Regions from separate parts of the Fictibacillus nanhaiensis genome, predicted to be linked through region 1. Evidence: riboswitches for the same ligand, from Rfam matches in the RefSeq annotation. Region 1 holds a riboswitch; each other region holds the start of a gene.
The links. A riboswitch is a leader RNA that binds a small molecule or an ion and turns the genes downstream of it on or off. The one in region 1 is predicted to bind cobalamin.

Region 1 (10,491 bases):
CTGTAATATTTAGAGACACAGAACAATGGAAAAAGATGAACTCTCACATAAAAGCGCTCCTTCATGAACTCAATTTCTATAAAAAAGAGTGGGAAGAAATTAATGGAGCTTCTTATACATTGAACGACTTTGCCGGTACTTCAACAGAAGTGCAAAAAGTAAAGAAGCATGTGAAGAATATTGCCAGTGGAGATCTAACAGTATTGATCAGGGGGGAGAGTGGTACAGGAAAAGAGTTGCTAGCGCATAGTATCCATCAATTAAGTGAAAGAAGTGGAAAACCCTTCATCAAATTAAATTGTGGAGCAGTACCTGAGCATCTGTTTGAATCTGAACTCTTCGGGTACTCTGAAGGGGCATTTACAGGGGCAAAAAAAGGTGGGAAACCAGGTAAGTTTCAGCTTGCAGACGGTGGAACTTTATTCTTAGATGAGATCGGGGATCTTCCTCAAAGCATGCAAATAAAACTGTTGCGTGTTCTTCAAGAAAAAGAAGTAGAGCCAGTAGGTTCAGTACATACACAAAAAGTAAATGTTCGGGTGATCGCTGCTACAAATCGCCCATTAGAGAGATTGATCATTGAAAATAAGTTTCGTGAAGACTTGTTCTATCGAATAAATGTTCTTCAAATTCAAATCCCACCACTTCGTGAGAGAAAAGAAGATATCTGGCCACTGGCTGAGAATTTTATCCGATTGAACTGCGCTGAAACTGGTAAACGGATACTAAGTATTGATGACGATGTAAAAGAAGCATTCTTAGCCTACAACTGGCCAGGAAATGCGAGAGAGCTTAAAAACTTCGTAGAAGCAGCCATCCAGCTTACACATAGTGACCGATTAACGTTAGATGTTTTTCCTGATTTTTTAAAAGAAAAACTCGGGGTCAATAAAAAGCAACTGACACTAAAAGAACACGTTCAAGAAACGGAGAAAAATGTGATCGCTTACTACTTGGAGACGATGAACGGCGATATAATGCGTGTCGCTAAACATCTAGGCATTGGAAAGACGAACCTCTATGATAAGATAAAAAAATATAACATTAGATAAGGTATTCTGAGTTTTTCCGAAAAAGCGGAAAGGGCTTCCGTTTTTTCGGAATGTTTCCTTTTGTTATTACATTTTGATTTACCAAGTCAAATTAGCTTAATGTGATCGTTCATAAGTCACATAGTTTATGTAACAGTTTTCTAATTTCCGTTTTTCCGGAAGAGCTGAATTTCCTTGCTCACTTCTTTATGCCTTCTGATGTTGGCATGAAACTTGCAAATAAATTACAGGGTGTAACCGATTTGGAAAGGTGATGATGCTAAAAAAATGAAAGCGCTTTAAAAATGTTAAATTGATAGAATGGGGGAATTGAAATGGACATTATTATTATTTTATTAGCATTATTCTTTTTAATGTTTGTAGCTTACAGAGGATTCAGCGTTATTCTATTTGCACCCATCGCTGCATTGTTTGCGGTATTGCTTACTGAACCGGGTCACGTACTTCCTTTCTTCTCAGGCGTATTTATGGAGAAGATGGTTGGCTTTATCAAACTTTATTTTCCGGTCTTCTTACTAGGAGCCATCTTCGGAAAAGTGATTGAAATGTCAGGCTTTGCAAAATCGATCACTCAGTTTGTTATCAAACTGATCGGACCTGCAAGAGCGATGCTTGCTATCGTACTCGTTGGAGCGATATTGACTTATGGTGGAGTATCATTGTTTGTTGTTGCTTTTGCACTCTATCCATTTGCATCAGAACTTTTTAAACTTGCGGATATTCCTAAAAGACTTATCCCAGGAACGATCGCACTAGGTGCTTTTACGTTTACGATGGATGCTTTTCCTGGAAGTCCACAGATACAAAATATTATCCCAACCTCTTTCTTTGGGACAACAACGTGGGCTGCACCTTGGCTCGGGTTTATCGGAGGAATGTTTGTTTTCACCATAGGTATGATCTATCTGGAGTGGAGACGTAGACAAGCGGCTGCAAAAGGTGAAGGTTACGGAACAGGACATAGCAACGAACCTGAGAAAATGGATTCTGAAAATCTGCCTAATGCCTTTATAGCGATTCTTCCTCTTATTTTGGTTGGAGTGTTCAATAAATGGTTCACTGTTTTGATTCCAAAGTATTACGGAAAGACGTTCGATTTTTCTGCGATTGGAATGAAGAACGTGCCTGAGATTCAAATTCCCTCATTAGCTGCAGTATGGGCAGTCGAAGGTGCTTTGATCATAGGTATCGTTACCGTTCTTTTGTTCTCGTTCAAGAGAATTAAAAACAACTTTAATAAGGGGATTAATCTATCAATCGGTGGAGCGTTGCTTGCAACACTAAATACAGCATCTGAGTATGGATTTGGTGGTGTTATCGCAGCACTTCCAGGTTTTACTGCTGTAAATTCCGCGATGTCGAATACGATTAAAGATCCGTTGATCAATGAAGCGGTTACGACTACAACATTAGCGGGTATTACAGGATCAGCTTCTGGTGGAATGAGTATCGCACTCGCAACGATGAGTGAAACGTATATCGCACAGGCTGACAAACTAGGAATCGATCCAGAAGTTCTTCACCGTGTTGCTTCTATGGCGAGTGGTGGAATGGACACACTTCCTCACAACGGTGCTGTTATTACGTTGTTAGCTGTAACAGGATTAACTCATAAACAAGCGTATATTGACATTTTCGCGATGACGATCATTAAAACGATTGCCGTATTTGTTATTATTGGTCTTTATTACGGACTTGGTATCGTATAAACCAATTTCATAGAGAGGAGTAATCATTTCATGAGAGCGTTCGTTGAGGGGAAAGTTGTTTTTATTACAGGAGCAGCAAGTGGAATCGGCTTGCAGTTAGCAAAAGCATTCGCAGAACAAGGAGCTAAAGTCGCAATCAGTGATCTAGATCGTGAGCGTGCGAAGGATTCTGCACAAGCGCTCGTGCAAGCTGGCCAAAATGCGATCGGAATCGGCTGTAATGTGACACAAGAAAAAGAGATAACAGAAGCATTGGATGAAACACTGAAGCACTATGGTCGTATCGATGTGCTGATCAACAATGCAGGATTGCAGTTCGTGTCGCCACTTGAAGAGTTTCCAACGGAGAAGTTTCAACAGTTGATCAATGTTATGCTGACAGCTCCATTCATAGCGACAAAACATGTCTTTCCAATCATGAAAAAACAAGGGTTCGGACGTATCGTAAATATGGCTTCCATCAATGGGCTTGTAGGTTTTGCCGGAAAATCCGCATACAATAGTGCAAAGCATGGCGTTATTGGTCTAACGAAAGTGGCTGCTTTAGAAGGTGCTCCACATGGAATAACGGTAAATGCGGTTTGCCCTGGTTATGTTGATACACCTCTTGTAAGAGGACAATTAGAAGATCTGGCCAAAACGAGAAATGTTGAGTTAGAGAAGGTTCTGGAAGAAGTGATCTATCCACTAGTTCCTCAAAAAAGATTGTTAGATGTTCAAGAAATAGCAGATTACACACTCTTTCTTTCTAGTGAGAATGCAAAGGGCGTTACAGGGCAAGCGATTGTGATCGACGGTGGCTATGTCGCGCAATAAAGAATGGAGAAGTTATTGACATTCACTATATTTAGTGTCAAAGTAGATAATACAAAACTATATATGGAGAATTCAGGCGCCGGAATATCCGGCTTAAAAGGGAATTCGGTTCAATGCCGAAGCTGTCCCCGCAACTGTAATTGTGGACGAAATGGAATAGCCACTGTACAGGTCAGTTATTAAAAAATGGCTGCTGTATGGGAAGGCCCAAAGTAGGAAGAAGCAAAAGCCAGTAGACCTGCCTGAAGACTCCTATTTTCTTTTCCTCGGGGATTGGGAGAAAGAACTGCCGCTGTTTTATGCTGACGATCGTCTAGCAAAATACATGTAATTCTTTAAACCCTCTTCCTGATGGAAGAGGGTTTTTATTATGACCTAAGGAGTGTTTTAACTATGAAAATGACAACTGAAAACTCTTTGCTCGGGGAGTGGTTAAAGAGTTGTGTCGAAAATTACCCGAACATACAAGCGGACAACTTTCTAAAAAATGCGGAGAAATTAGAAAGTCATACACAGGAATCAAGCTCACTTTATAGACAGTTAATCATGGAAGCGTTAAATGGATTAGATGCAGAGAACCCAGAGTGGACGTTTGTAGCATCACAGATCTATTTAAGGCAGTTATATGAAGAAGTAATGAAGAATCGAGAGGAGACAAGACATAAACCATATACGAACCTCTATGGGTTGATCACAAAGTTAGTAGGGATGGATATCTATGATGATACCATTCTCTCATCATACTCTAAGGAAGACTTGGAGAAAGCTGAAAAAATGATCGAGCCATCTAGAGATAAGCTTTTTACATACATTGGACTTAAAACGCTAGCGGATCGGTACTTGGCAAAAGGATTCAATCATGAAATCTATGAATTACCACAAGAACGCTGGATGTTGATCTCCTTGTTTTTAATGAGAGACGAGAACAAAACGAATAGGCTTCAATTAGTCGAAGAAGCATACTGGGCTCTCTCCAATCTATATATGACGGTTGCTACCCCGACATTAGCGAACGCAGGTAAGAGCTATGGGCAGCTTAGCTCTTGTTTTATTGATACGATCGACGATAGCTTAAGAGGGATATTTGATTCTAATACAGATGCTGCAACTGTTTCAAAAGGTGGCGGTGGACTCGGAATCTATCTTGGGAAAATTAGGGCTAGAGGTTCGGATATTAGAGGATTTAAAGGAAATTCATCTGGTGTAATACCGTGGATGAAGCAGTTAAACAACACGGCGGTATCGGTCGATCAGCTTGGCCAAAGGCAGGGTGCGATTGCCGTCTACTTAGACATTTGGCATAAAGACATCCTGGAGTTTTTAGATGCAAAATTAAATAATGGTGATGAACGAATGAGAACGCATGACCTATTTACAGGTGTGTGTCTCCCGGACCTTTTCATGGAATGCGTGGAAAAACGTGAGAATTGGTATCTGTTCGATCCTCATGAGGTAAAAAAGATCAAAGGGTATTCGTTAGAAGATTTCTATGATGAAACGGTTGGGTCAGGAAGCTTTAGAGAGAGATATGCTGATTGTTTAGAAGATGAGAGACTTTCAAAAAAGTGTATTCCCGCTATTGAGATCATGAAACGGATCATGAAATCGCAACTTGAAACCGGAACACCCTTCATGTTTTATCGAGATACTGTCAACCGATTGAATCCGAACGCTCATAAAGGGATGGTCTATGCTTCTAACCTATGTACAGAGATCATGCAAAACATGTCTGCAACAGTTGTCACGTCAGAGGAAGCAGAGAACGGAGAAATCGTCATCAGAAAAACGCCAGGAGATTTTGTTGTATGTAATCTATCATCTCTTTCTCTTGCTAAAGTGATCAATGATAACGTATTAAAAAGAGTTATTGATATCCAGATCCGAATGCTTGATAACGTTATTGATCTTAATCGTATAGATGTACCTCAAGCGGAACTGACAAATAAGAAATATCGTGCGGTCGGTGTAGGTACGTTTGGATGGCACCATCTTTTAGCCAAAGAGGGGATAAAGTGGGAAAGTGAAGAAGCGGTTACGTATGCTGATCATCTTTATGAGACCATCAACTATTATGTGATAAATGCTAGTTGTGAGCTTGCGAAAGAAAAGGGGAGATATCCCGCGTTTTTGGGCTCGGATTGGGAAACGGGAAACTATTTTTCGAAACGCAACTATTTCTCTAAAGAGTGGCAGAGTTTAAAAGAAAGAGTTAACAAACACGGTCTAAGGAATGGATACCTCATTGCAGTCGCACCGAATTCATCGACTTCAATCATCGCAAATTCAACACCGAGTGTGGATCCGATATTTAAAAAATTCTATTCAGAAGAAAAAAAGAATTACAAAATCCCTGTAACAGCACCTGATTTGAATGCAGAAACAACATGGTTCTATAAATCAGCGTTCTTGATTGATCAAACTTGGAGTATCGAACAGAATGCTGCTAGACAAAGACACGTCGATCAATCAATTTCGTTTAATCTTTATGTTAATCACAACATCAAGGCAAAAGATCTGTTACACCTTCATTTATTAAGCTTTAAAAAGGGATTAAAGACCACTTATTATACTAGGTCTACATCAATTGAGTTAGAAGGATGTGAAAGCTGTGAAAGTTAAAGAGGTTGAACAACTCAAAGAGAGAAAAATCTATGATGTGGAAGCTCCTAATCGATCTACAGGAATTATCAACGGTAAGAGTTCAAATATATTAAACTGGGACGATGTTAGATATAAGTGGGCTTATCCTTTATACAAAAACATGTTGGCTAACTTTTGGACGCCGTTCGAGATCAATATGTCTAGTGATAGTAAGCAATATGTTAATTTGAGTGAAAAAGAGCAAGATACTTTTAATAAAATTATTGGCTTATTGGCGTTCTTAGATAGTGTACAAACAGATTATTCGAGCAAGGTTGCAGCGTATTTAACCGATTCAAGTCTTGCTGCGCTAATGGCTACACTATCGTTTCAAGAAGTTGTTCATAATCAGTCCTATTCGTACGTGTTGTCCTCTTTAGTACCGAAGTCAAAGCAAGATGATATATTTGAATACTGGAAAACAGATGAAGTGCTAAGAGAGAGGAATGATTTCATTGTTGAAGGGTATGAGGAGTTTCTACAAACCCCTACGCCTCGTACCTTTTTGAAGTCTATTATTTACGACGTGATTCTTGAGGGATTGAATTTTTATTCTGGATTCAGCTTCTTTTATAATTTAGCCAGGAATCAAAAGATGGTCTCGACTTCAACGATGATCAACTATATTAATAGAGATGAGCAGCTACATGTTTATCTTTTTACTCAAATTTTTAAAGCTGTTTTAGAAGAAGATCCGAAATTAAGAGATCAAGAGTTGGAGATGTTTGCGAGAAACACGTTTCATCGGGCAGCTGAGCTTGAGATTAAATGGAGTAAGTATATAATCGGAGATTCATTTGAAGGGATTCATGAATCTGATTTAGAAGCTTATATCAAGTTCATGGCAAATAAACGATTGAACGAATTAGGCTTTAACAAGCTATACCCAGAATACAATAAAAATCCACTTCCTTGGATAAAGGCATATTCTGATGTAAATGCTGGAAAAAGTGATTTTTTTGAGCAGAAATCGAGACAATACACGAAAGTTTCTGATGAAAACGGGTTCGATGAACTATAGAAAGCCGGGATTTAGATCCCGGCTTTCTTTTTTTAGCTGTTTTATAATGACGATAGAAATTACTTGAGCTCTTCTTTCACTTCAAACTGTTGACTCACTTTGTCGCATTCTTCATGATATTTTTCGTGTGTACGCTTAATGACATGGTCGAATACTTCATCGACCTCATTGCTCAGGATCTTAATTCCTTCTCCTGTGATACCACCCTTTACGCATACCTTTTGAATGAGTGTTGGTAAAGTATAGATATCTTTCTCGAGTAGTTTTCCCATTCCGATAATCATATCACTTGCCAGTTGAGTTGCCTGTGCTTTTGTGATGTCAGTTTGGTCGACAGCTGAATTAATAAAGCATTGCAGAACATAACCGATAAACGCCGGCCCGCAACTTGCGATATCTGAAGAGATCCGAGTGATATTTTCATCGATAACGAGTGGTGTAGAAATATTGCTCATTAAAGATAGAAGTTTCTCTTTGTAATCAGGGTGACACCTTTTTCCGAACGAAACAAGAGATGAACCAGCTAGTGCCCGGTTATTAATGCTTGGGATAGCTCTTGCGATATTGCAATCTAGCAGATCTTCCAGCTGTTCACATGAAATAGGACTCGTAATGGAAACGAGCAGTTGATGTTTTGAGATAGAATTCTTATTGCTAGAAAGCAATGAATAAAACTCGTGTGGCTTCACACATATAAACACAATCTCAGCGAATCGAAAAACTTCTTCGGCGGTATTTCCGACCTTCAACTTTGGATAGGCATTCTGCAGCCTCTCCGCTTTTAACAGTGTACGATTAGTGACCATGAGCCTTGATGGCTGAATGGCTGAAGATTCGATAAAAGAAGAAGCAAGAACGCTTCCCATATTTCCGGTTCCGATAATTCCAACCTTCATATCTGAACCTCCTTCCTCTACGTTCAAATTTATGCACGTTGTGAATCAAATATGTTTTTTAGAAGTTCAAGCCTAATTAAGAAGGTGAAATGATGGAAAAATACAAGCAGCATATGAGCTGGTTTATTGGCGGTGGCATATTATTGATCCTTGCCATTATTGTATCTCTAATGAATTATTTCCAAAGTGAACCAAATATGCCTGTCACCTCACAAATACCTCAACAAATGGAACCGGAATCGCCAATTTCAACTGATAAGCCTAACGGAAAGAGTAGGGATAACAACGAAAGAAAGACCAAGCTTATGGTCGATGTGCAAGGAAGTGTTAAGCGTCCAGGAGTTTACGAGTTAAAAGAGGGAGACCGTGTGATGCATGCCATACAAATGGCCGGTGGTTTTATGGAAAGTGCAGAAATTCGTTCCGTTAATCAAGCGTTAAAAATAACCGATGAGATGATCGTGTATGTAGCTGAGAAAGGGGAAAAGTATGAGTTGCAAACAGCATCCAGTAAACCGATGGACGAAAATGGCGTGGTGGTAAACATCAACTCTGCGGATGAAACAGTGCTCCAAACGCTAAACGGTGTGGGTCCCGCGAAGGCACAAAGCATTATCTCCTATAGAGAGGAGAACGGTCCTTTCACTTCTTTAGAACAGTTATTAGAAGTTAGGGGAATCGGAGAAAAGACAATCGAACAGTGGAAAGATCAAATTAGCTTCGAGTAAGGGTTTTTATTGCTTCTTTAAATGTCGAATACTACACTAAGGTTATAGAAACAGAGGAGGCGGTTAGCGTTGCAGCGAATATCGTGGAACGAATATTATATGGCACAAAGCCAATTGCTTGCATTAAGAAGTACATGTACTAGATTAGCAGTTGGAGCAACAATAGTGAGAGATAAACGAATTATTGCTGGAGGTTATAATGGCTCGATCTCAGGTGGTGTTCATTGTATTGACGAAGGCTGTTATGTTATTGATGGTCATTGTGTGAGAACGATTCATGCTGAGATGAACGCCCTATTGCAATGCGCAAAGTTCGGTGTACCGACAGAAGGTGCCGAAATGTACGTAACCCACTTCCCTTGTCTGCATTGTTGTCGATCGATTATACAGAGTGGTATCAAAAAGATCTATTATGGTCAGGACTATAAAAATCATCCTTATAGCATCGAACAGTTTAAAGAAGCAGGAGTAATCGTTGAAAAAGTTGAAATGAACTTCTTGCCTTCTACATTTCTTACGCATAAAGCATGAATCCAAGATATACCGTCTTAAGTGCTAGCTCTGCATTTTATGGGATTTGGCTTTCAAAGCATTTTTCGGTAACCGGGATCGTTTTACTGGCTTTCCTGGTTATCGTTATTTTTATACAAATTGGACAAAAATCTGTATATATCCTCGTTTTTCTACCTATCTTTTTTATTTACTCTCATTACGATAACACTACTAGTTTCTCAAAGCTTCCAGCGGAGCAGATGATGTTTTCAGGTAAGATAAGATCAATCCCCAAAATAGACGGAAACCTATTAAGGTTTGAACTTATAACGAATAATGAAACGGTTGTTGTTTCCCATAAAATAAAATCAGCAGTTGAAAAAGAACAGCTAAAAAAACTAAGTATCAATTTGTCATGCGTTATAAAAGGAAAGCTTGAAGAACCACGAAAAAAAAGCCATTTTTTTGGAATGGATTATCGTGAGTATTTAAAGAACAACAAGATTTATTGGAGTCTAAAAACGGTTGAGTTTGGTGTGGACCAATGTGTGAAGACAAAAGACTTAAGTGTTCATGAACACATCAAGAGTTGGAGAAGCAAGAATATTAAAGAATTAGAAAGTCATTTTTCCAATAACACAGCGGGTTTGATGAATGCTCTGCTTTTTGGTTACAGAAATGGAATTGAGGCAGAAACACTTCATTACTATCAAGGTTTAGGATTGACCCACCTATTGGCGGTATCCGGATTTAATGTTGGAATTGTTACTTACTTTTTATACTTAATTCTCGTTCGGTTAGGTGTGGTTAAGGAGATCGCTTATGGAGTGATCTTAATTTTCTTACCGGTTTATATTGTTCTAACGGGAGCGGAGAGTTCAATCATAAGAGCGGGTATGATGGGCATGATTGTAATATGTTTCATGATGTTCAGAAGAAAAATGCACCCAGTGACCCTGTTGTCAACGGTATGCATAGGGATGCTGAGCTTTAATCCTTCGTTTGCTTTTGATCTTGGGTTTCAACTTTCATTTTTGATGACATTCGTATTGATCACTTCAATTTATGTACTCAAAGATGCGTTCCCTCTTAAGTTGTTGATTTTAACTTCATTCATCTGTTCTTTATTTTCCTTCC
Region 2 (10,491 bases), on a different contig from region 1:
CATCATGAGCAATATCTTCAGCGATACCTACATCTCGCAGCATGTGCGTTAAGCTTGCGACCAACTTCGCAGATTCTATTCTCCATATCTCTTCGATCGCTCGATTTACATCGATCACTGTCACGCTTTTTGTTGCTCCTCAGCCTTTTTTCGAAGTTCTCTTTCTTTCATTAAATGAATAGGGTTTTCCATTATTTCCTCCGCTTCAAAAACTTGTCGCAGTTCAATCTCACCATGCCCATATCCATGTGGATCCGGCATACGCAGAGCCCACTGAATGGCTTCTTCTCTTGACTTCACTTCAATGAGCGTATAGCCTGCAATCAGTTCTTTTACTTCTGTAAAGGGACCGTCAACCACTTTAGGGCGACCGCCCCGCTCCGGGTAAGAAATTCGTATACCACTTGAACTAGGTTGTAGGCCGTCTGCAGCAAGAAGCACACCTGCCTTTACTAATTCCTCGTTATATTTTTGCATGGCATCTATTAATTCCTGGCTCGGCATAACCCCCGCCTCTGAATCTGCTGTCGCTTTAACGATCATCATAAATCTCATGTTTAGTTGCCTCCTCATTTTTAACTCTTCATTTTAATGATTTGCACGATAAATCTATAAAAAGGTTTCGGTATTTGTTAAATAAATCCTTTCGTGATTTCCTCTAGTTTATACAGCAGAAAAAAATAAGACGAGTTCAGAAGAAATCCTTTTAACATTAAGCTGTTTCGTATGTCCAAGCCCCTTCTTACTTATTAATTCAGCATTAGGAAGCACTTTTACTAAAGCATCTGCTCCGTCACGAAGCATTAAAGGACTTTCTGTACCTTTAAGTACAAGCGTTGGCACTGTAACGTTATTCCAAAGATCTTCAGGCAATGACTTTCCTTCCATATATCCTTCTAATAATGTCGCATCGTACGGAAGGGTATGTGCAACCGCCATAAGCTTGGACCAAACACCAGGCATCATACGCATCATAGTTACAACGAATGAAGGAGCCCCCATGCCCTTCGTCATGAAGTATTTAATCGTATCCGCAATGAGATCAGCAGCAACAAGATCACTAACCTTTTTTGAAAAATCAGTTGGTGGTACATGATCTGTGTCATTGACGATAAATGGTGGTTCGTGGAGCGCTAATTTTGCAATGCTCGCTCCATGAGCAGCTGCTTGTAAAACAAGAACGGCTCCTGACGATAACCCCCAAACGAAAGCCGTTCCTCCTGCTTTTGTGATAATTGCATCCAGATCTTCATACTCTCGTGCGGGTTCATAATATTTTGAGTCACCGCTATCCCCACGACCACGTCGGTCGTATGTGTAAACTGTAAATTGGTCTGATAATAATCTTGCAAGTTTAACCATGCCTGGGAACTTTCGATAACTGAATGCGCCTCCGATTAAGATGAGTGAAGGCCCATTTCCTAACTTGTCATAAACAATTTTTGTTCCATCTTTTGAAATTACAGTATGCATATGAATCTCTCCTTAGCATTTCAGTTGTTTTCAAGTTGATTTACTTATACGACGAAGAAGAGACGATACTATCGACACACTTTTTTAATTTTTTCAGTTTTTTAAAGAGGGTTTATATAAGAATAATCGCAACGAAATCGTTGCGATTATGATTGTTACCACACTATACTCTTTTTACGACTTCCTAAAAAGCTAGCGAAGTTGATTCTGCTCCCGATAATGCTGCATCTTCTGATTGAATTGAAATCCTAGCACTTTAAAGTAGATGGTGAATCCAAGTATGCCGCCCAGATAAAGAATGTGAAACAAAACCAACATCATAAAAGATGTTTTACTTCCCCACTCGAACCAGTTAAATACTTGGGACATGCCTATTAAAACGAAGCCGAGAATAAAATATTGTATGATCAGTTTCCAACTATTTGTTAACTTCACTTTAGTGTCCTCAGTCCAAAACAGGTAATGCAAACCAGTAACCAGAATACTTATAAAGAAGATTTGAACGATCATCTCGAAGGAAATCTCTCTTGTTCCTAGCATATAGCCGAACACAACATAAATGATGATTCCTGCCGAAAAGAATAAGCTCATATTCGTTTTAAATGCTACCGTATACGCCATTACATTTTTAAACATATCATCGTCTCCTTCATTTTAAAAACCTAATTTCTCTTTTAAAATAGGCACATACTGACGGGATACTAACATGTTCTCTCCGTTCTCCATCTTCACTTCTAACCTGCCTCCGATTCGTGGGGAAATGGATTGTAATCGATCGAGATTCAATATGCTCGCTTTTGTAGCACGAAAAAAATTCACATCACCGAACAGCTCTTCAATTTGATACAACCTTAATGACACCTCATAGACCGATTTTTCGGTATAAGCAAATGTCTTTTTATCAACAGACTCAAAATAATAAATATCATTGGGTAAAAGAAGATAAACCTTTCCATCCTTTGTGCCCAAAACTTTTCTTTCAAGAGACCTCAACGAAGTTAGAACTTTAATAACTTCATCATTTAACATTTTGCATTTCACTATGATTTCCAAACCTTCATGATCATCACTTTCATGTATTGTAAGCTTCATCTCACGCCCCCTTTTATGTGATTCACTTTATTTTTACCCAGTATATGTCATGATTTTCTCATCGTAAATCCACTTCTGACCAACCTGCCATAAACCGTCACCAAGTTGCACTCATCTCTTCATGAATAACAAATAATTACCGTACATTTTAATAAAAAACGTCACTTACTAGTTTAATTAATAAAAAAACACTTGTAAGTTTCACAAGTGCTATCTGTTAATTATTCAATTCTTTTCTTACGATATCTAATAGAACGGTGTTCTGGTCTGTCTGAACCATCCCTTGGTTCTCTTTATTCATTAGATAGTAAGGCAGTTCCAACACATCCCTCAGTCTGCCTTCCGTTAAGAATGGTGTAGTAACTTTTAGTTGGATATCATCCGGCTCTAAAGGTAGTGTTGAAGCAAGGATATAACCCCAATCTACTCCGGTCTTGTTTGAGAAATTGTGAAATGGACTTGTGAAGAATCCGCATTCTTTTAACGTCTTTTCGATGCTCCACATATATTCTGGCATTAAGTTGACCGTTGAACAGGCAATGGATAGTACACCACCAGGGTTTAAGTGTTCTTTTAACTCATGATAAAACTCTAAAGAAAACAATCGGGATAAACTCGGGCATCTTTCAGTCGGCTCTGGTATGTCCACAATTATTACGTCCCAGGTTTCTTGGCTTTGTTCTACAAAACGTCTTCCATCTTCAATCTTAGTTTTCACTTTGTGATGGTTTAATGCACCATCATTAAATGACACTAATCGATCGAAACTTTTCCCAAGATTCATCATCTCTTCATCAATATCTACTGCAATAATTTCTTCAACTTCTTCGTAACGTAATGCTTCTCGTACGCTGATCCCGCCTCCACCACCGATGATTAAAATGCGTTTCGCCTCTTTCGCTGCCGCCATTGGAACATGTACGATCACTTCTGCATACTCATTCTCATCCTGTTTTGTACCAAACATGATCTCACCATTGCTATATACCCATACTTCTTCTCCGACTTCGACTAGTGCAATTTTTTGAGTAGATGTATGAAACGTTTGCAGCACTTTGAAATTTTGTTGAGGTCTCTGGCTATCATTTATATAGGTTATAAGATAACCGTTTCCCCATATGATCCAATAAAAATAGACACTTGCTTCTACTATAACAACTGCAGCTGCGCCAATGGCTAGCCACATGAGCTCATCCACTATGAACACTCCTTATTTTGAACAAGTTATATTCACATTACTATTCATTCATCGAACATGTGGTGTTGAAAAACTTGTACATTAGCAAAATTTAGGCCTCTGCATAGACTAATGCGACAATCATTTTTTGGAGGTTATGTTATGAGCTATATGAATCCACAACAACAACAGCAAGATAGCGGACAACAGCAGAGCGATGGACAGCAGCAAGCACTTCAACTATCCCTGCAACTCATTAAACAAGCCGTAGCAGGCGAAAGAGAAGATCGATTATTTTACGATTACTTAATTTCTGAAGCGCCTACCAACGATCAAAAATTAATCATCGCCTCTATTCGTGATGATGAGAAAAGACACAACAAACTTTTCAGAATGATCTACAAAGATCTTACAGGCCAGGAAGTTCCACCTGAAAGTGGAGAAGAGTTTCAGAAACCGAAAACCTATAAAGACGGCCTCGTCAAAGCTCTGTTTGGCGAACTAGCTGCTGTCGAGAAATATCGCGTTATCCGTCAAGGACTTCCTAATACGTATTATCGAGATATCCTCTTTAACATCATTACAGATGAGATTAAACATAGTGCAAAGTACAACTATTTATTTACGTTAAACAGTACATCAAGTTCTCCTCGTTCTTTTCAACAAGAACACCGAATGACACAAACAGAGAGCTTGGCGGATCAATGGGTTTCGTACATTGACCCTCTAGTGAAAAAAGCTTTACAAGAGACAGAAGAAGGCATTAACCTAACTCATCTTTATCAAGAATATATCTTGTCTGGTGTTCTTGTCGGGCAAGGGTTTACACCTCAACAAGCCATTGAACAAGTAGAAGAGTGGGAAAAAACAGGAGAGTCTCAGCTATTGAAAAAGAGTAAGATGATGGGAAACCAAGGAAGGTAGGAGAAGAGAGGGATGGAACCTACACAAATATTTTCAAAGCCTTTTATTGGCGATCAATTTCCGGAGATGACGGTTCATACAACCCTTGGGGATCTTGTCCTTCCAACAAGTTATCAAGGTCATTGGTTTGTCCTATTTAGCCATCCAGGTGACTTTACACCCGTATGTACAACAGAGTTCGTAGCATTCCAAAAGCTCATGCCTGAGTTTACAAAACTAAACACTTATTTAATCGGATTATCTGTAGAACAAGTGTACTCTCACATAAAGTGGATTGAATGGATACAGCAGAATTTGAAAGTAGAGATTACTTTTCCGATCATTGCAGATAGTCTTGGAAGGATTGCTACTAGACTTGGAATGATCCACCCTACAATGGGAACAAGAACGGTGAGAAGTGTTTTCATCGTCGATCCAACAGGCAAGATACGTCTTATGCTGACGTATCCCGAGAATGTGGGACGTAATATCAACGAGATCCTAAGAGCAGTTAAGGCGTTGCAGACAGCAGATAAAAATAAAGGTGCAACACCCGCAAACTGGCCGAAAAACGAACTAGTCGGAGACCGTCTGATCGTTCCAGCACCTACAACCATACAAGAGGCGAAGAAGCGTGCAGAACAAGCACAAAGTGGAGAGATTGAGTGCTACGATTGGTGGCTATGTACAAAGCCACTACATGATAGATAGAGAGAGCAGCCTTTGATTAGGCTGCTCTTTTTAAGTCCACACATTCTTTATGCCGTTTTAATCTTTACAATAAAATAGTAATACTTATACATCACAACAAGAATTAAGATCACTCTTGCAATCATGCTGTCTGTAAGAATAAAAGTAATCAAGATCATCGAGTCTGAAAACAGGCTGATCATAATCTTTTTCTTTTTTGTCAGTGAGCGATTTCTTACAAAATCGTCTAGATGTTTTTTATAGATATCCGTTCCTTTAAACCACACTTCAAACTTTTTGGAACCTTTTACAAAGAAATAAGACGCGAGTAATAAAAGAGGTGTGGTAGGAAGCAACGGCAAGACAATTCCTACGACGCCTAAACCAAGGAAAAAGAACCCCAATGCTACAAATATGATGTTTTTAATTTTCATTCGGATTCTCACTTCCTTTATCTTATAGAGTTCCGTTCGCGTTTTTATATAGCAAACGCCGTTCTTTCCTTAGTGGCGCACCTTTAAAGAGTGCTTCTTCCTCTTCTGTCTCAGGAATGACACTTGCTACAGGAAACGGCTTACCGTTTTGATCAATGGCGACCATCGTTAAGATCGATGTGGTATTCAGCGTTCTATTTCCCGTCTCTAGATTTTGACACTCTACTTTTACGTAAACTTCCATTGATGTTCTTCCAGTTGAGATGACTACACCTTCTAATATGAGGATGTCTCCCACTTTAGCTGACGATAAGAAGTTTACATTATCAATGGAGGCGGTGACAACGACTTTCTTGCTATGCTTCATGGCGGCGATCGCTGCGATCTCATCAATGTAAGATAAAACGGTACCACCAAAGATCGTGCCCATGTGATTCGTATCAGGGGGCAATACCAACTTTGTTTGAATCGTTCTCGAAATGTTTGCTGATAGCTGCTGTTCCATACCATTCCCTCTTTCTGAAGCTTGAAAGCTCCCCTTGTTTTGAGGGAGTTAGTGAACAAAGAAAAATACCCATCACAAAAGACGGGTACGTAAGAATACATAACAGAATCAATGATCTATTAAATATCCCTCGTCCTATCTTCCCAACTCCCGAAGAAGATCAACACTATAAAGATGGCAGGTCTCCTGACTCGTGCATCAGCCTACTCTAAGCCCTTCCCGTCAGATTGACAGTGGTTTTGCTTATTTCGTCAGCACTTACAGTTGCGGGTACAGTTCTGGTCTTACACCAGATTCCCTATTAAGTCTGTAACAGACACCATAATTATCGGATCTTATGAAATTTTGAATCTATCTTATTGTACCACTAACAATTTTTACTTTTTACAAAACCTTTTAACCTTCTTCATATGACGTTTAAAATCCCCTGCTATGCTTATCTCAAAAGACTGGGGAGGTTTTCAGATGATACGTCCAACAGCATTAATCCTTACCGCTAACTATGGCAGCGGCCATGTTCAAGTCGCTAACGTCCTCGCTGAAGAACTAAAAAATAAAGGATTTCAACCTGTCTTATCAGATTTATTTGGGGAAGCTCACCCTATCATGTCCCAAGTCACACAATCCATATTTATCAAAAGCTTTTCACACGGCTCTTCTTTTTATAAATGGTTCTATTATGGAACAAACAAGTTGAATGCAAATACGATTACACAATTTTCACGGTATTTAGGAAGAAAAAGATTCTTAGAATTGATCAATGAACACCAACCCCGTTTTGTGATAACAACCTTTCCCCTTCATGCTGCTCCATTTCTTATAAAAAAATCACGGTTCAATATTCCCATCTATACCGTGATCACAGATTATTTCGCTCATCCTTTTTGGATCAATCCATCGATTGATCGCTATTTTGTTGCATCCGATTCAGTTAAAAACGGATTGATCAAACACGGTGTGGATAAAAATAAAATTACAGTCAGTGGCATCCCGATCCGTGCAGACTTTTACCGTCCGATTATTAAAGAAGAAGTGTTTACTGAATACGGAGTTACGCCAAGTAGTCGTGTAGTTACGATTTTAGCTGGTGCTCAAGGTGTGTTGAAAAACGTTAAGGTGCTCGCACAGCGTTTGCTGAAAGATCCATCATTGCGGGTAATTGTCGTTTGTGGTAAGAACAAAACGTTGTACGAAAAGTTAAAACCGCTTGCTGAACAATATTCAGACTCATTCCGATTATTTGGTTACGTAGAGAAGCTTCATGAGATTTTAAAGATCTCACATTGCGTAGTAACAAAGCCAGGAGGAATCTCTATTACTGAGGCAGCCGCAGTAAGAGTCCCCCTCCTCCTTTATAAGCCAGTTCCTGGTCAAGAAGGAGAAAATGCTAAGTATTTTGAAGAAAAAGGCGCTGCATTTGTCGTTCATACAGTAGACGAAATTGCGGGAAATGTTCAGAAGTTATTTGATAACGAAGCTTTGCTGAGTAGCATGCAGAGAAGTTTAGAGCTCATCCACCATTCTCACTCTTCCTCATTAATTGCTGATTATGCTATGGAAGAAGTACAAGAGCTGTCTCAAGTTACACGTTAGGTTTTTTAATGGATACAACATCTCAGCCATTCAAGTGCTCTCAAACCTGCTTCACACTTATACCCAAGGGGGTATAATGACTGCTCTTTCAAGGACTTTTTGAAATAATCCTAGAAATACCGGATTTATTCCGGCGAATTTCGCCCATAAATCGGCGAGTCGACATACCTCGACAAGTACAAATTAGCCCTATCCTCCTCAATCTCGCAAAGCAAAGTTAACTTATTCAAGGGTTCATGCTTTAATACACACTCCAAACAACAAATAAACGGGCAAAATCGCTATTATCTGCGATTCTGCCCGTTCTATAAAACTTCAATCTTCCTTAGCACCATCTTCCGCAATCGCGCGAAGGTCAGCATAGAAAAAATCATCATTGCATAATGGAGAGTGTTCCTTTTTATCATAGCTCTCAAGAATTTCCTTCAGTTCACCAGTATCACCTTTTGCATTCATGATCTCTACTAACTCATTCATTCCGTCTGATGTTTCTTCATCGATTCGTTCTTCATTCTTATCCTTCATATCTTTCCCTCCTATACGTTGTTAGCTTCCCCACCCAGGAAAATTTTACACAAAAAACAAAAAAGCCCCTAACATACGCCAGGGACTTCAATGGTTATTATTATCTTAAAAATAAATTAGCTTACGGAAATGGTATCCGTCTCTTTATTGTTGCTGTTGGTTCCTCTATTCTTCACGATTTCTGCATAACGGTATGCGCTATCTTTCCAGATTCGCTCTTGAGAATCAAAGTCTACATAGATGATTCCAAATCGTTTGTCATAGCCGAAGCTCCACTCAAAGTTATCCATGAGAGACCATAGGTAGTAGCCCTCAATATTCATGCCTTCATCATTCAGATCAGAGACCGCTTGAAGATGCTTTTCGATATAGTCAACACGGCCTTGATCGTGGACGCGTCCGTTCTCTAGCACGTCATCAAAAGCTGCACCATTTTCTGTAATATAGATAGGAAGATCCGTATACTCTTTTCTCAGCCTTCTAATGAGATCCTTAAACTCTTCTGGCGCGATATCCCATCCCATGCCGGTTTTCTCATAATCAGAATGAGCCCCTCTATGTAAGAAGTCATTCGCAGCAGAGAATTCAACAATGCCTCGGCTATAATAGTTGATGCCAAAGAAATCACAAGAAGTTGAGATGATCTCCATATCTCCTGCTTTAATAAAATCATATGAATGAACATATTTAGAGAACAAGTTCATCATATCAACAGGATACTGTCCTTTAAAAACAGGATCTAAGAACCAGCGATTTGAATAACCGTCAGCATTATTCGCTGCCAGCTGATCATTCACAGAATCTGTTTTTGCATAGATCGGTGATAGGTTTAACGTGATACCGATCGGCGTTTTGGATTGAAGCTCGTTCTTCAAATATTGTACAGCTTTTCCGTGAGATAGAAGCATATGGTGTACCGCTTTAACGGCTTCGTCCATGTTCGTATGTCCTGGTGCATGAAATCCTTGATGGTAACCTAGGAAACCGGCACACCACGGCTCGTTATGCGTAATCCAAGAATCTACCTCTGCATCAAGCTCTTGGAAGCAAACTTCCGCTAACTCCATAAACCAATCGACTGACTCACGGTTCACCCATCCGCCTTCCTCATGTGCCCATAGAGGAAGATCCCAGTGATAAAGCGTGATCGCAGGTTTGATTCCTTCTTCACGTAAACGCTGCGTCAATTTTTTGTAGAAGTCCATTCCCTCTGCATTCAACACGCCTTTTTCTGGAAAAATACGTGGCCATGAAACGGAGAAGCGATACGTCTCTACGCCAAGCTTTTTAATCTGCTGAATATCTTCTTCAAAACGGTAATAATGATCACACGCTACACTTCCATTATGCTGTTGATATACTTTTCCAGGCGTATCACAGAACGTATCCCAGATTGAAAGTGTTCTTCCGCCTTCAAGACGAGCTCCCTCAATTTGATAAGAAGATGTTGCTGTACCAAACACGAATGACTTATTAAAATGCATAACTGTTTCTCTCCTCTATTCTTTGATAGAACCTGCTGAAATGCTGTTGACGATATATTTTGATAAAAATAGGAAAGCTATCATAATCGGTACTACTGAGATCGCGATCCCTAAGTACATGGAACCTAAGTTTTGAGCTACTTGTGAACCTTTTAAGAAGCCCATCAACACAGGAAGCGTGAACTTTTCAGGTGAGAACAATACAACTAACGGCATGATGTAGTTGTTCCATGACCCGATAAACGTAAAGATCGACATGGTCGCGATCGCTGGCATCATGATTGGAATCGCAATCGTATGAAAGATTTTAAATTCACTCGCACCATCAATTCGTGCTGCCTCAATCAAACTTGGATGCAGTGTTGTCAGAATATATTGGCGCAAAAAGAAAACCACGAAAGGACTTGCTGCTGCCGGGATGATTAACGGAATATACGTATCTAATATCCCTAAGTTTTTACAAAGTTCATAAAATCCGATTAACCCTAACTGGCCTGGGACCATCATCATCACTAACATGAAAACGAACATGGCATTCTTACCTTTAAACACGTAGAACGCAAATCCGTAAGCTGTTAACGCTGAAAAGTAACCTGATAACAACGTTACAAGTAC
Region 3 (10,491 bases), 240 kb from region 1:
GTTTTCTTATATTTTGAAACCGCTATCTTAAAAATCATAGTTGTACCTATCGTCAGAATGTGATAAATTATCAAAATATTGATGCTATTCATAAAGATAGACAAGGGGTGGAACTGTGACAGCAACCGTATTAGTCTGTGATGGAATAACGAGTGAAGGTGTTGAACCGTTAGTAAAACTTGAAGGCGTTGAGCTGATTTTCGGAAAACTAGATGAACTTACTCAACCCGAAAACATTCAAGGTATTATGGTAAGAAGTGCAACAAAGATTACTGAAGATGTACTGAATCAACTGCCAGCGCTTCAGATCATCGCACGAGCTGGTGTTGGTGTAGATAATATCGATCTGAACGCAGCAACAAAAAGAGGTGTGCTCGTCGTAAATGCACCTGAAGGAAACACCATTTCAACAGCAGAACATACTTGGGCCATGATGATGGCATTAGTCCGTAACATTCCACAAGCAAATCAATCTGTCAAACAAGGTGAGTGGAACCGCAAAAAGTATACGGGCCAAGAACTCTACCAGAAAACACTCGGTATAGTCGGCATGGGAAGAATTGGCTCAGAGCTTGCAAAGCGCGCGAAGAGTTTCTCCATGAACGTACTTGTATTCGACCCTTATTTTCCGAAAGAAAAACAAAAAGAACTATCTGTTACTTCTGTTGATCTTGATACGTTAATCCAACAGAGTGACGTTATCACCGTTCATACCCCGCTTACAAAAGATACCCATAAACTATTAAATCTTGATAACTTAAAATACGCTAAAAAAGGTGCGTTCATCTTAAACTGTGCTCGTGGAGGCATCATCGATGAGGAAGCCCTTCTTCACTACTTAGATATTGAACATCTAGCTGGATGTGCTCTTGATGTCTTTGAACAAGAACCACCCGTCAGCCGCTCTTTAGTCGATCATCCTAAAGTAATCGTAACACCTCATATTGCTGCATCAACGGTACAAGCGCAAAAGAATGTTGCTTACATGGCAAGCGATGAGATTCGATCTCATTTCTTACACCAACCATTAAAACACGCGGTGAACTTCCCTTCACTTTCAAAAGATACGTATGAGAAACTGATTGCTTATTATGATTTCTCACATCTTCTTGGTTCTTTTACGACGCAGTTCTTTAAAGAACCCGTTTCAGAGATTTCGATCGGATATGGTGGATCCTTATCTGAAACTGATACTTCTTCCCTTACACGCAGTTTTTTGTGTGGCTTTTTAAAAACGAGACTAGACCGCCCTGTTAACGATGTAAACAGTATGGTGGCCGCCAAGGAACAAGGAATTGTTGTCGGTGAAAAGCATGGGACAGATGATCACGGTTATCCGAATATCATCCATGTAAAAGTCACAGGTCTGAATACAACATTTACACTTTCGGCAACACTTGTTAAAGGCTTTGGAGGCCGAATTATCAAGTTGAACGGGTATACGGTTGACTTTGTACCACAAGGATCTCTTCTTTACATCGAGCATCGTGACACTCCAGGAATCATCGGAAAAGTAGGAGCATTTTTAGGAGAACGAAACATCAATATCGCAACGATGCACGTCGGGCGTAAATCAGCAGGTGGTGAGGCGATGATGGTCCTTACCTTTGACACGCAGCTTCCGGAATCTACTCAGAAGGATCTCGTGAGCATTGAAGATCTTCTTGTTTGCAAACCTTTAGATCTATAGGATAGAAATAACAAAAAGCTCTGCATGAATTTTGCAGAGCTTTTTCTTCGTGATTAACCTAATTCAACTTCTTTTCTTTCTCCATTCTGAAAAGTCATCAACTTTGTATAACCGATCTCTTTTGCGAGCTTAATCGTCGACTCATAGTTCTCTCCCACCTGGTGAGGTTCATGAGCATCTGAAGAGAGGACGATCGGTATTCCTTTTTTATAGCAAAGGGATAAAAGTTCTGGCTCTGGATAGATTCGTCCGACCGGTTTTCTTAGACCAGCAGATGAGATCTCTACACATGTTTTTGAATTTTTTAACGCATCCGTGATGCGCTCATACTGTTCAAAAAGAAATTCTTGATCAGTTGGGACATATTTAAAGATCTTGACTAGATCAATATGTCCAACGATATCAAATAGGTTTGATTCTGCGAGTGTTACGATTTGATCATAGTAGGAACGATATGTTTCATAAAGATCACGACGATCCCATTCTTTGCGATATTCTGCAAGGTCTATTCCGAAATCATCGACCCAATGCACAGATCCAATCACATAATCGAATGGATACGTTTTTATAAAAGTCTCCATCTCATCATGTCTTCCTGGCGTATAATCCATTTCAATCGACATGCGGACGTCCAATTCCAACTGATCTGCTCTTTTAAAGAGATTCACATAATCATCCATCTTGTAATAGCGTCTTTCTTCCATCCATGGTTTAGATACGATGTTTTTTGTTTCATAAAAGTGATAAGCGTGTTCAGAGATCCCAAACTCTTGTATTCCCTTCTCTTTTGCCGTGTCTACAAACTGTTTTAGATAATCGATCGTCAATGTCCCTTTTTCGAGATGAGAATGGTAATCTGTTAGCATATTAATCTCCTTTTTAAAACGTTTTACCATATGTACCATGAAATCATTGAACGTTCAAGTGTTTATGCTCCCAATTTACCTCCGATAAATAAGACGCTTAAGCACATCATTAAAAAAATCACAGCAAAAAAACGGTTCAGATAATCTCGCATTTTGCCCTCCTAGGTAAAAGTAAAATCAACTTTATCATCCTATTCAGCTTTTCAACTTTTTGAACCGGTTTTTAAAGAAAAAAAGCTCCCTATTCAAAGGCAGCTTTTTGGCTAACATCCTTATTTATATAATTTTCCATTACATAAAGAAGTGGTTTGTAAAGAACGATAAAGAACACTACGTTGCCGATCGCATGATTTAGATCAAAAGGAAGACTCGCTAAGTAATATGGCCAGAATTTCTGCATGATGATTCCGCCAAAGAGAACGGACATGATAAAACCAAACAAAAAGCCACAAAACCCAGCATAGATAGGCAGCAACAACCAAGGAATCTTATGTCTATATCTGCCTAAGTATGCGCTCATAACGGCAATCAGCCCCCATGCAAACATCTGACCGAACGTCCACAAGCCATGTCCTAAAAATAGATTGGTTGTGATCGTACTTAGTATCGCAAGTAAGAGCCCTTGAGCTGGACCGAGTACGAATGAAGCAAGAATCAGTATCGTCGTATTCGGCTGAACATTCGGTATCATAGCAAAGGCGATTCTACCCACTGTTAATATCGCAGCTAGTAATGCGATGATCGTTATTCTTTTTACCGTAAGCTTATTCATACTTGTGAAGATCAAATTCTACGACATCGCCAGGTTTTAACGTGATTTCTTTAGCACCCTTCATCGCTTCTTCACCGTTTACAGAGAAGAACCATGATGTTTTGTCCTGTTCGCTCCCCGCCACTCCTTCGATACTGCTTATAAATGCTCCATCGTACTGTGTTTCAATCTTAAAATTATCTTGCATCACGTCCATGATCGTCGCATCTTTTGCAATCTCAATTTTCTTTTCTGTAACCTTTTCTTTTCCGTTATCTTTTGTGATTTGAACCGTTACTTGCTCTTTTTTCGTTTCTTCTTGTTTAGGCTGATCAGCCGTTTCCTTCGTTTCAGTCGTTCCACAGCCCACCAACATCATCATCATTGTTGCTAATACTAAAAGTAATTTTTTCATGATTTACCTCTTTCTGTTATAAAAACGCTTTGTTTGGTACTACACAATTTACTTTACGCAACTAAAAAAATCCCCTTCGGCTACGAAGGAGATTAATAGTATACAGGCAGAAAACAGCAACCGGCCCCGGTACTGTTAAACACCCCCCTATCCTCGTAGGTCATGTCATGTAACAAACAGGCAGGTCTCCTGGCTCTTGATCATCGTCTCCTAACGCCTTCCCGTTTTCACAGTGGCGATACTCTAGGATTCTCACAATTACAGTGGCGGGACCGCAACGGCATCTAACCGTTTTCCCTATTAAGCTCGTCCAATAAAGGACTGCACCTGTTTAACACGTATGAAATTTTTATGAAATCACAATTCCTATTATAAACATATTGGAGAAATTTGTGAAATCCTTTTTTAAAAACGGCTTTTGTTCCTTATGAAACAAGATTAATCGGGACGTATTGCTAATTTATTTCAACGTTCGCGGAACAACGAAAGAAAATGTCGTACCTTCATTATTCTTACTATGAACGCTGATCTGACCACCATGTGCTTCCACAATGTTTCTTGCAATGGCAAGACCAAGACCCGTTCCACCAGATTTTCCTCTTGTTCTTGCTTTGTCCCCTTTATAAAAGCGTTCGAAAACAAATGGCAGGTCTTCTTCTTTTATGCCCGTTCCATTGTCTTTAACGAAAAACTTCACGTTCTGATCGCTAACTTCGACAGTTAGGTTTACAAACCCGCCTTGAGAAGTATGACGAATGGCATTATCAATCAAATTGGTTAAGACTTGCTCAATTCGATCTGGGTCGATATCCATCTCCTCTTGCAAGGTTTTGAGATTCTTTTTAAATTCTAGATTTAATTGAATCTCTCGGTCTTTAGCAGGACCTTGAAATTTCCGAACGATTCTTTCTGCAAAAGGAATGATCGGAAGAGAGCTGTAGTGAAGCTTCATATGTCCCGCTTCTAATCTTGCAAGGTCGAGGAGTTCGTTAACAAGTCTTCCCATCCGTTTCGATTCGTCTAAGATGATTCCAGCTAATTCTTTCTTCTCTTCTTCAGATTCTGCGATATCATCGACGATCGCTTCACTATATCCTTGAAGCATCGCGATCGGTGTCTTCAATTCGTGTGAAACATTCGCTACAAAATCTTCTCTAAGCTTGTCCATACGACGTTCTTCTGTCATATCTCGAAGGACAGCGACTGCTCCTCGTATCATAGATTGGTCATACAATGGCGTCATGACAACTACCCATGAGCGGCCTTGTATCGCGATCTCTGTCATCTGTTCACTCTCTAGAGCAACAACCTGTCCAAAGAGCTGTTTGACCGTCTCAGGAACGTTTCCGTTGACCTCTGTCTTCATGCCTGATTCATAATAGAATGCCTGTAGGAAACGATCAGCAGGAGGATTCGTAACAAGGATGTTCATTTTTCTATCAAAAGTGATCACACCATCTGCCATCGAACTCAAAACACTCGTTAGCTGCTCTTTTTCTTGATTCAACGCAGTAATGTTGTTTTTTAATTGTCTGCCCATCCGGTTAAACGTCATGCCAAGTTCACCGATCTCATCATGTGTTAAAATCGGTACTTTCATATCAAACTCACCTTTAGCAACAGATGTCGCCGCTTCTCTCATCCTTCTTAGTGGTGCGGTAATACGCGTAGATAAGAAGAACGCAAAAATCGTAGTTAAGATGATTGCGATCCCTGCTGCTAAAAAGATGAGATACTTTGTATGATTCGTTGTCTTTTCTACATTCTCGATGGATTGATAGACGTAAACGGCTCCTGCATCTTCCCCTGATCCATATGGTTCACCGTAGATAATCATTGTTTGCATCGTCTCATCATTTTTATTCAGAACGGGAAAATCTCCGTTTACATAGATCTTTTTTCCATTCTCTGCGACAGTTGATAACTGATCGTTCTCTTTGAAAACAGAGACAGGGATATATGGTGCATCATCGTAAGTATTCTCAGACATAAAGGATTCCTGATTTTCATCTATGATCATGATAGACATGGAATATGCTTCGGCCATTTCACTAGTGACTCTGATAGCTTCTTCCTTGTTTTCATCGCTTTCCATAATTAAGACGAGTCGATCAGCCATCTTTGTCAATTGATCTTCTGCCTGATTATCATAAAAGTTCTCAAAAAACTGCGTAAGAAGAATGGTCAGAAGAGTTAAAACAACTGAAACTAATAAAAGTATCGTGATCCAAAGTTTACCAACTACACTTCTCCAGATCATTCATTCCCAACCTCAAATTTGTACCCTACTCCCCAAACGGTTGCAATCATGGATGCTGCATCAGGTGAGACTTTGTTAAGCTTCTCTCTAAGTCTTTTCACATGTGTATCTACCGTTCTTAGATCACCAAAAAATTCATAGTTCCATACATCTTTTAGGAGTTGTTCGCGCGCATAGACTTTATCTGGTGTCTTCGCTAGATAGTACAACAACTCATATTCTTTTGGTGTTAAGTTAACTTCTTTTCCGCCAGCTGTTACACGGTGAGCATCGTGATCGATCGTAAGGTGTTTAAATACAACTACGTTTTTTGCAACCGTCTCCGTTTGAAGGAACTTTGTAGGAGAAGACCTTCTTAACAGTGCTTTTACACGCAGAATAACTTCTCTTGGGCTGAAAGGCTTTGCAATATAATCGTCCGTACCTGCTTCAAATCCTTCTATACGATTGAGCTCTTCTCCTTTAGCGGTTAACATGATCACAGGAGTTGCTTTCTTCTCTCTTAATTTTTCACAAACCTCAATGCCATCCATTCCTGGAAGCATAAGGTCGAGCAAGATCAGATCAAAATTGATAGATACTGCCATCTGTAATGCATCCTCACCGTTTTCTGCTTCATGAACTTCGTAATTCTCTCGCTCAAGATACATCGTTAATAGTTTTCGAATTCTTTCTTCATCATCAACAACTAGAATTTTAGCTTCTGTATCCATATTCAATCCTCCACTTAAAATCTGTTAAACAAGATTTTTTCCTGTCTCTATCATACATGAAACCAACTACACTAAACAAACCGGACATGCTGTAAGTCTGTTTTCTTTTGATTTAGGGATGGTTTTGAATAAAACTTATTCAGTAGTTGATTTCCGTTACAGATGCTCGCTTTCCACGGGGCGAACGGTGAGCCTTCTGTCTAGTTGCAGTGACTATCCCCTCGAGGTCAAAAGGTAAACGGTCAAGAAGTCAAAGTGCGCTGTCCTCGCCCATTTCCCTTTTGCTTGTCGGGGCTGAACGAGTCACTTCCACTTTTCGGACTGCCGCTACGCGCTGGCCGCTCGTCCCGTAGGAGTCTCGCATCTTCCACTACAATAAACTTATCAATGTAGTAAAAAAAATGATTAAAACAACAATTCTTAAAGGTCATTATGTAGTTGATCATGTTCGTCTACTTTAAAAAAGTCTCTCTAATGAAAGAGAGACTTTTTAAATCTTTAAGCGTATGAATGCAATCCTACAAGAACAAGGTTTACAGCGATTAAGTTAAATGTGATGATCCAGAACCCTAACACACAAAGCCAAGCAGACCTTTCTCCGTGCCAGCCTCTTGATAATCGGAGATGAAGAAAAGCGGCATAAAACAAGAACGTGATAAGAGCCCATACTTCTTTTGGATCCCATCCCCAGAATCTTGACCAAGCTTGCTGAGCCCAAATCATAGCAAAGATAAGTGCTCCTAGCGTAAAGATAGGAAAACCGATCGCAACTGCTCGATAGCTGATCTCATCGAGAAGATCTGGTTTCATTCTAACTTTTGTCTGTAGAGCTGCCGCTATTCGTTTTCTTAATATCAAACGAAGCAAGCCGTAAAGTACAGCTCCTGCGAGTAATGACCAGATGAACGTGTTTAATTTTATAGAAGCATCAACACCGTTCATCCAAGATGGAGTGGAGAATAAAGGACCAAATGAATCATCCAGTTGCTCTCCATTACTTGGACCAGCAATAGCAGGCATATCATATACCACTTTTACCGCCTGGTTATTATCGTTCATCACTTCAAACGTTGTTTCATATCCAGCAGCTTTAAATCCGATGGAAACAAAGATGAATCCAACAACTGCAATCAGGCTATAAAGAATGACCTCTAACCATAAAGTCTTTTTCGACGATACTGTCTGATCAACGGTACGGATCAAGTAAATCAGTCCTGATACGAAAGAGATCGCAAGGATTCCCTCTCCTAAGGCTGCTGTCGTCACATGAATTTTCAGCCAATCACTTTGTAGTGCAGGGATCAGTGGAGAGATATCTCTCGGAAACATGCTCGCGTACGCGATGACCAAAACGGCGATCGGCATCGCAAACACGCCTAGACCGTTCGTTCGATAGATGATGTACAAAATAATAAATGCGAGTACCATCATCATCCCAAAAAACGTAGTGAACTCAAACAAGTTACTTACAGGAGCATGTCCACTTGCCATCCACCTCGTAATAAAATAGCCTAATTGAGCGGCAAAACCGACACACGAACTAATGAACCCTATTTTCCCCCATTTTTTTGTATGAGCCGCATCTTTTCCCTTTTTATCAGATATAGACATTGCAAAAAATAGAGTAGAGAACAAGTAAATAATAAATGCACTGTATAAAAGTGTACTGCTGATTTCAGCCATCATTAACCCTCCCGCTTGAACAGCTTTACTTTGAAGCTGTTTCTTTTTCTTCTAAAGGTGTGAGATTGGTCTTATCAGACAGAAATTCCACATCTTTTTTCAAGCCATACCAGTTCTTATTCGTATGAGCAGCGGCCCATACTTCACCTGCGTTTTGTTTGATCCATATTCTTCTATAGTTCCAATACAACCCTTGCGTAACACCAATCATAAAGATGATTCCGCCAAGAGCGATGATCCAAAGCGTATGGTCTTTTCGTACTGTAAGCGCCGTTAAGTCTTTCGTTTCAATACCAGCGAAAGACATTTTAAACAGATTCTCACCAGAATCTATGTTTTTCTGAATGCCTACAAATGCTTTTTCTCCTTCTGGTGTTTTAGGAGAATACATAGAGAATACAAACGCTGGATTATCTGGCAAATTATTTACGGTTGATGGCTGATTCTGTTCGTTTAGGACGAAGTTCGGAAAATATTCTTCGATCTTAACTTTATAGCCGTTCCCAAGATCATACTCTTTTTTAGGATCATGAAGATCAACGGTTAACTTACCAAACTTATTACCTGTTGCTTTTTCTTCGAGTTCAAAACTCATCTTGTAAAACTCATTAAGTTTAAAGTCCGTTTGATATAGAGCAAACGAGTCGAACTTAAACGGTTCGTTCACTCGAATCTCACCGCTTTTCACTTTTTCGAGCTCTGGCTCTGCTCCAATCGTATGGTTCTCTTTTGTTTTGTAGAGTGTCACGTTACTTTGATAGTTCTTTGCCACTTCTCCATCTACAGAGCTTAGTGCACTATTAAACTTCTTTTCTTCCTTATCATACATCTCAAGTATGAAATCGTTGTTTTCTAGATAATATTGTCCTTGTTCGCTTGAAGTGCCCGGAATCGAAGCTTTCTCTCCTTCACGAACCCACAAGATATCGTCAACATACATTCCCGGAAAGAATCGAAGCATCGCTCCTGTTAAAAAGATAATGAGTCCAACATGGTTGACATAAGCACCCCATCTTGAAAAGCGTCCCTTCTCTGCAAAAAGGTTTCCATTTTCTTCTCGAACTTTATAACGAAGAGATTCTAGTGTGTACTTGATCTCATCAAGTTCCACATCACTGCTTTTTGAGAACAAGCGCTGATTCTTCATGAATTGATCATGTCTTGTTACTCTTTGGGTCTTTAAAGCTTTATAAAGCGGTATACCCCGATCTAGGCTGGCAATAATGATAGAGAGTCCTAACATACCTAGCAAAAGGATAAACCACCATGAACCATATAGGTTATGAAAGCCTAACAAATAATAGATGAGTCCGAGCGTACCGTATTCGCTTTCATAATGAGTCGCAGGATCAACATTTGGAGGTATGAACGTCTCTTGTGGAAAAATGGTACCGATCGCTGCTGCTACTAAAATAATAACAATAAGCCAAACTCCAACTTTAACAGAAGAAAAGAAATTCCAAATCTTATCCACAAACGTCTGTTTATAGGTCTGAGATCGTCTTGCGCTTCCTTCATATCTCATGCTTGATAGTATCTCAACATCTTGCGTCAACGGTTTACCGCAAGCTTGACAAAGGCTTGTTCCGTATGGGTTAGAGTGGCCGCATTCACATGTTATCGTTTGCATCATTTCACCCCGTTACGGCTTTATTTTTTCCATAAAGGAAATAATTTTTTTCTCTGATAATGATTCACTCGTCCGTTCTACTACTTTTCCGTTCTTATCGATCAAGATCGTAGTAGGAATCGGCCCAATACCGTAAGCTTTTGTTACTTCTCTTTGCTTGTCCATAGGGATAGGAAAGCTCATGCGATAGCGATCAGCAAAATTTTTAACGGATACATTCGTTTCGCTGACATTCACAGCAAGTATTTCTATACCTTGATCTTTGTACTTCTCATATTGTCTTTGCATATAGGGCATCTCTCGTTCACACGGTTTACACCACGTACCCCAGAAATTCAAGAAAACACCTTTACCACGGTAATCTTCAAACTCTACTTGTTTGCCATTCAAATCGGTTAGTACAAAATTGGGAGCCGTATCGCCTTTACTTATGTATGTACCTGACTCTTCATTCATACTGTTGTAGATCGTATAACCGACCGC

Region 2: linked by a shared signal. The riboswitch ahead of ACFS5O_RS03480 (acyl-CoA thioesterase) and the one ahead of ACFS5O_RS10390 (ribonucleoside-diphosphate reductase subunit alpha) in region 1 are both predicted to bind cobalamin.
Region 3: linked by a shared signal. The riboswitch ahead of ACFS5O_RS11700 (DUF4430 domain-containing protein) and the one ahead of ACFS5O_RS10390 (ribonucleoside-diphosphate reductase subunit alpha) in region 1 are both predicted to bind cobalamin.

What each region holds. Positions count from the first base shown of each region.
Region 1 is NZ_JBHUPF010000006.1:1,354,298-1,364,788, forward strand. It holds gene ACFS5O_RS10375 (sigma-54 interaction domain-containing protein) at 1-1,052, shown strand, start outside; gene ACFS5O_RS10380 (GntP family permease) at 1,367-2,761, shown strand; gene ACFS5O_RS10385 (3-hydroxybutyrate dehydrogenase) at 2,792-3,577, shown strand; cobalamin riboswitch at 3,635-3,837, shown strand; gene ACFS5O_RS10390 (ribonucleoside-diphosphate reductase subunit alpha) at 3,971-6,196, shown strand; gene ACFS5O_RS10395 (ribonucleotide-diphosphate reductase subunit beta) at 6,186-7,238, shown strand; gene comER (late competence protein ComER) at 7,298-8,134, opposite strand; gene ACFS5O_RS10405 (helix-hairpin-helix domain-containing protein) at 8,224-8,862, shown strand; gene ACFS5O_RS10410 (ComE operon protein 2) at 8,932-9,393, shown strand; gene ACFS5O_RS10415 (DNA internalization-related competence protein ComEC/Rec2) at 9,390-10,491, shown strand, end outside.
Region 2 is NZ_JBHUPF010000005.1:165,461-175,951, forward strand. It holds gene ACFS5O_RS03435 (RNA polymerase sigma factor) at 1-124, opposite strand, end outside; gene ACFS5O_RS03440 (YciI family protein) at 121-555, opposite strand; gene ACFS5O_RS03445 (alpha/beta fold hydrolase) at 664-1,473, opposite strand; gene ACFS5O_RS03450 (hypothetical protein) at 1,666-2,109, opposite strand; gene ACFS5O_RS03455 (LytTR family DNA-binding domain-containing protein) at 2,128-2,565, opposite strand; gene ACFS5O_RS03460 (spermidine synthase) at 2,783-3,763, opposite strand; gene ACFS5O_RS03465 (ferritin-like domain-containing protein) at 3,905-4,666, shown strand; gene ACFS5O_RS03470 (peroxiredoxin) at 4,679-5,356, shown strand; gene ACFS5O_RS03475 (YbaN family protein) at 5,404-5,769, opposite strand; gene ACFS5O_RS03480 (acyl-CoA thioesterase) at 5,792-6,274, opposite strand; cobalamin riboswitch at 6,434-6,613, opposite strand; gene ACFS5O_RS03485 (MGDG synthase family glycosyltransferase) at 6,740-7,867, shown strand; gene ACFS5O_RS03490 (hypothetical protein) at 8,183-8,392, opposite strand; gene ACFS5O_RS03495 (GH1 family beta-glucosidase) at 8,509-9,876, opposite strand; gene ACFS5O_RS03500 (carbohydrate ABC transporter permease) at 9,892-10,491, opposite strand, start outside.
Region 3 is NZ_JBHUPF010000006.1:1,593,702-1,604,192, reverse strand. It holds gene serA (phosphoglycerate dehydrogenase) at 116-1,690, shown strand; gene ACFS5O_RS11710 (histidinol-phosphatase) at 1,744-2,556, opposite strand; gene ACFS5O_RS11705 (ECF transporter S component) at 2,798-3,328, opposite strand; gene ACFS5O_RS11700 (DUF4430 domain-containing protein) at 3,321-3,722, opposite strand; cobalamin riboswitch at 3,885-4,068, opposite strand; gene ACFS5O_RS11695 (ATP-binding protein) at 4,183-5,982, opposite strand; gene ACFS5O_RS11690 (response regulator transcription factor) at 5,979-6,695, opposite strand; gene ccsB (c-type cytochrome biogenesis protein CcsB) at 7,194-8,378, opposite strand; gene resB (cytochrome c biogenesis protein ResB) at 8,404-10,008, opposite strand; gene resA (thiol-disulfide oxidoreductase ResA) at 10,021-10,491, opposite strand, start outside.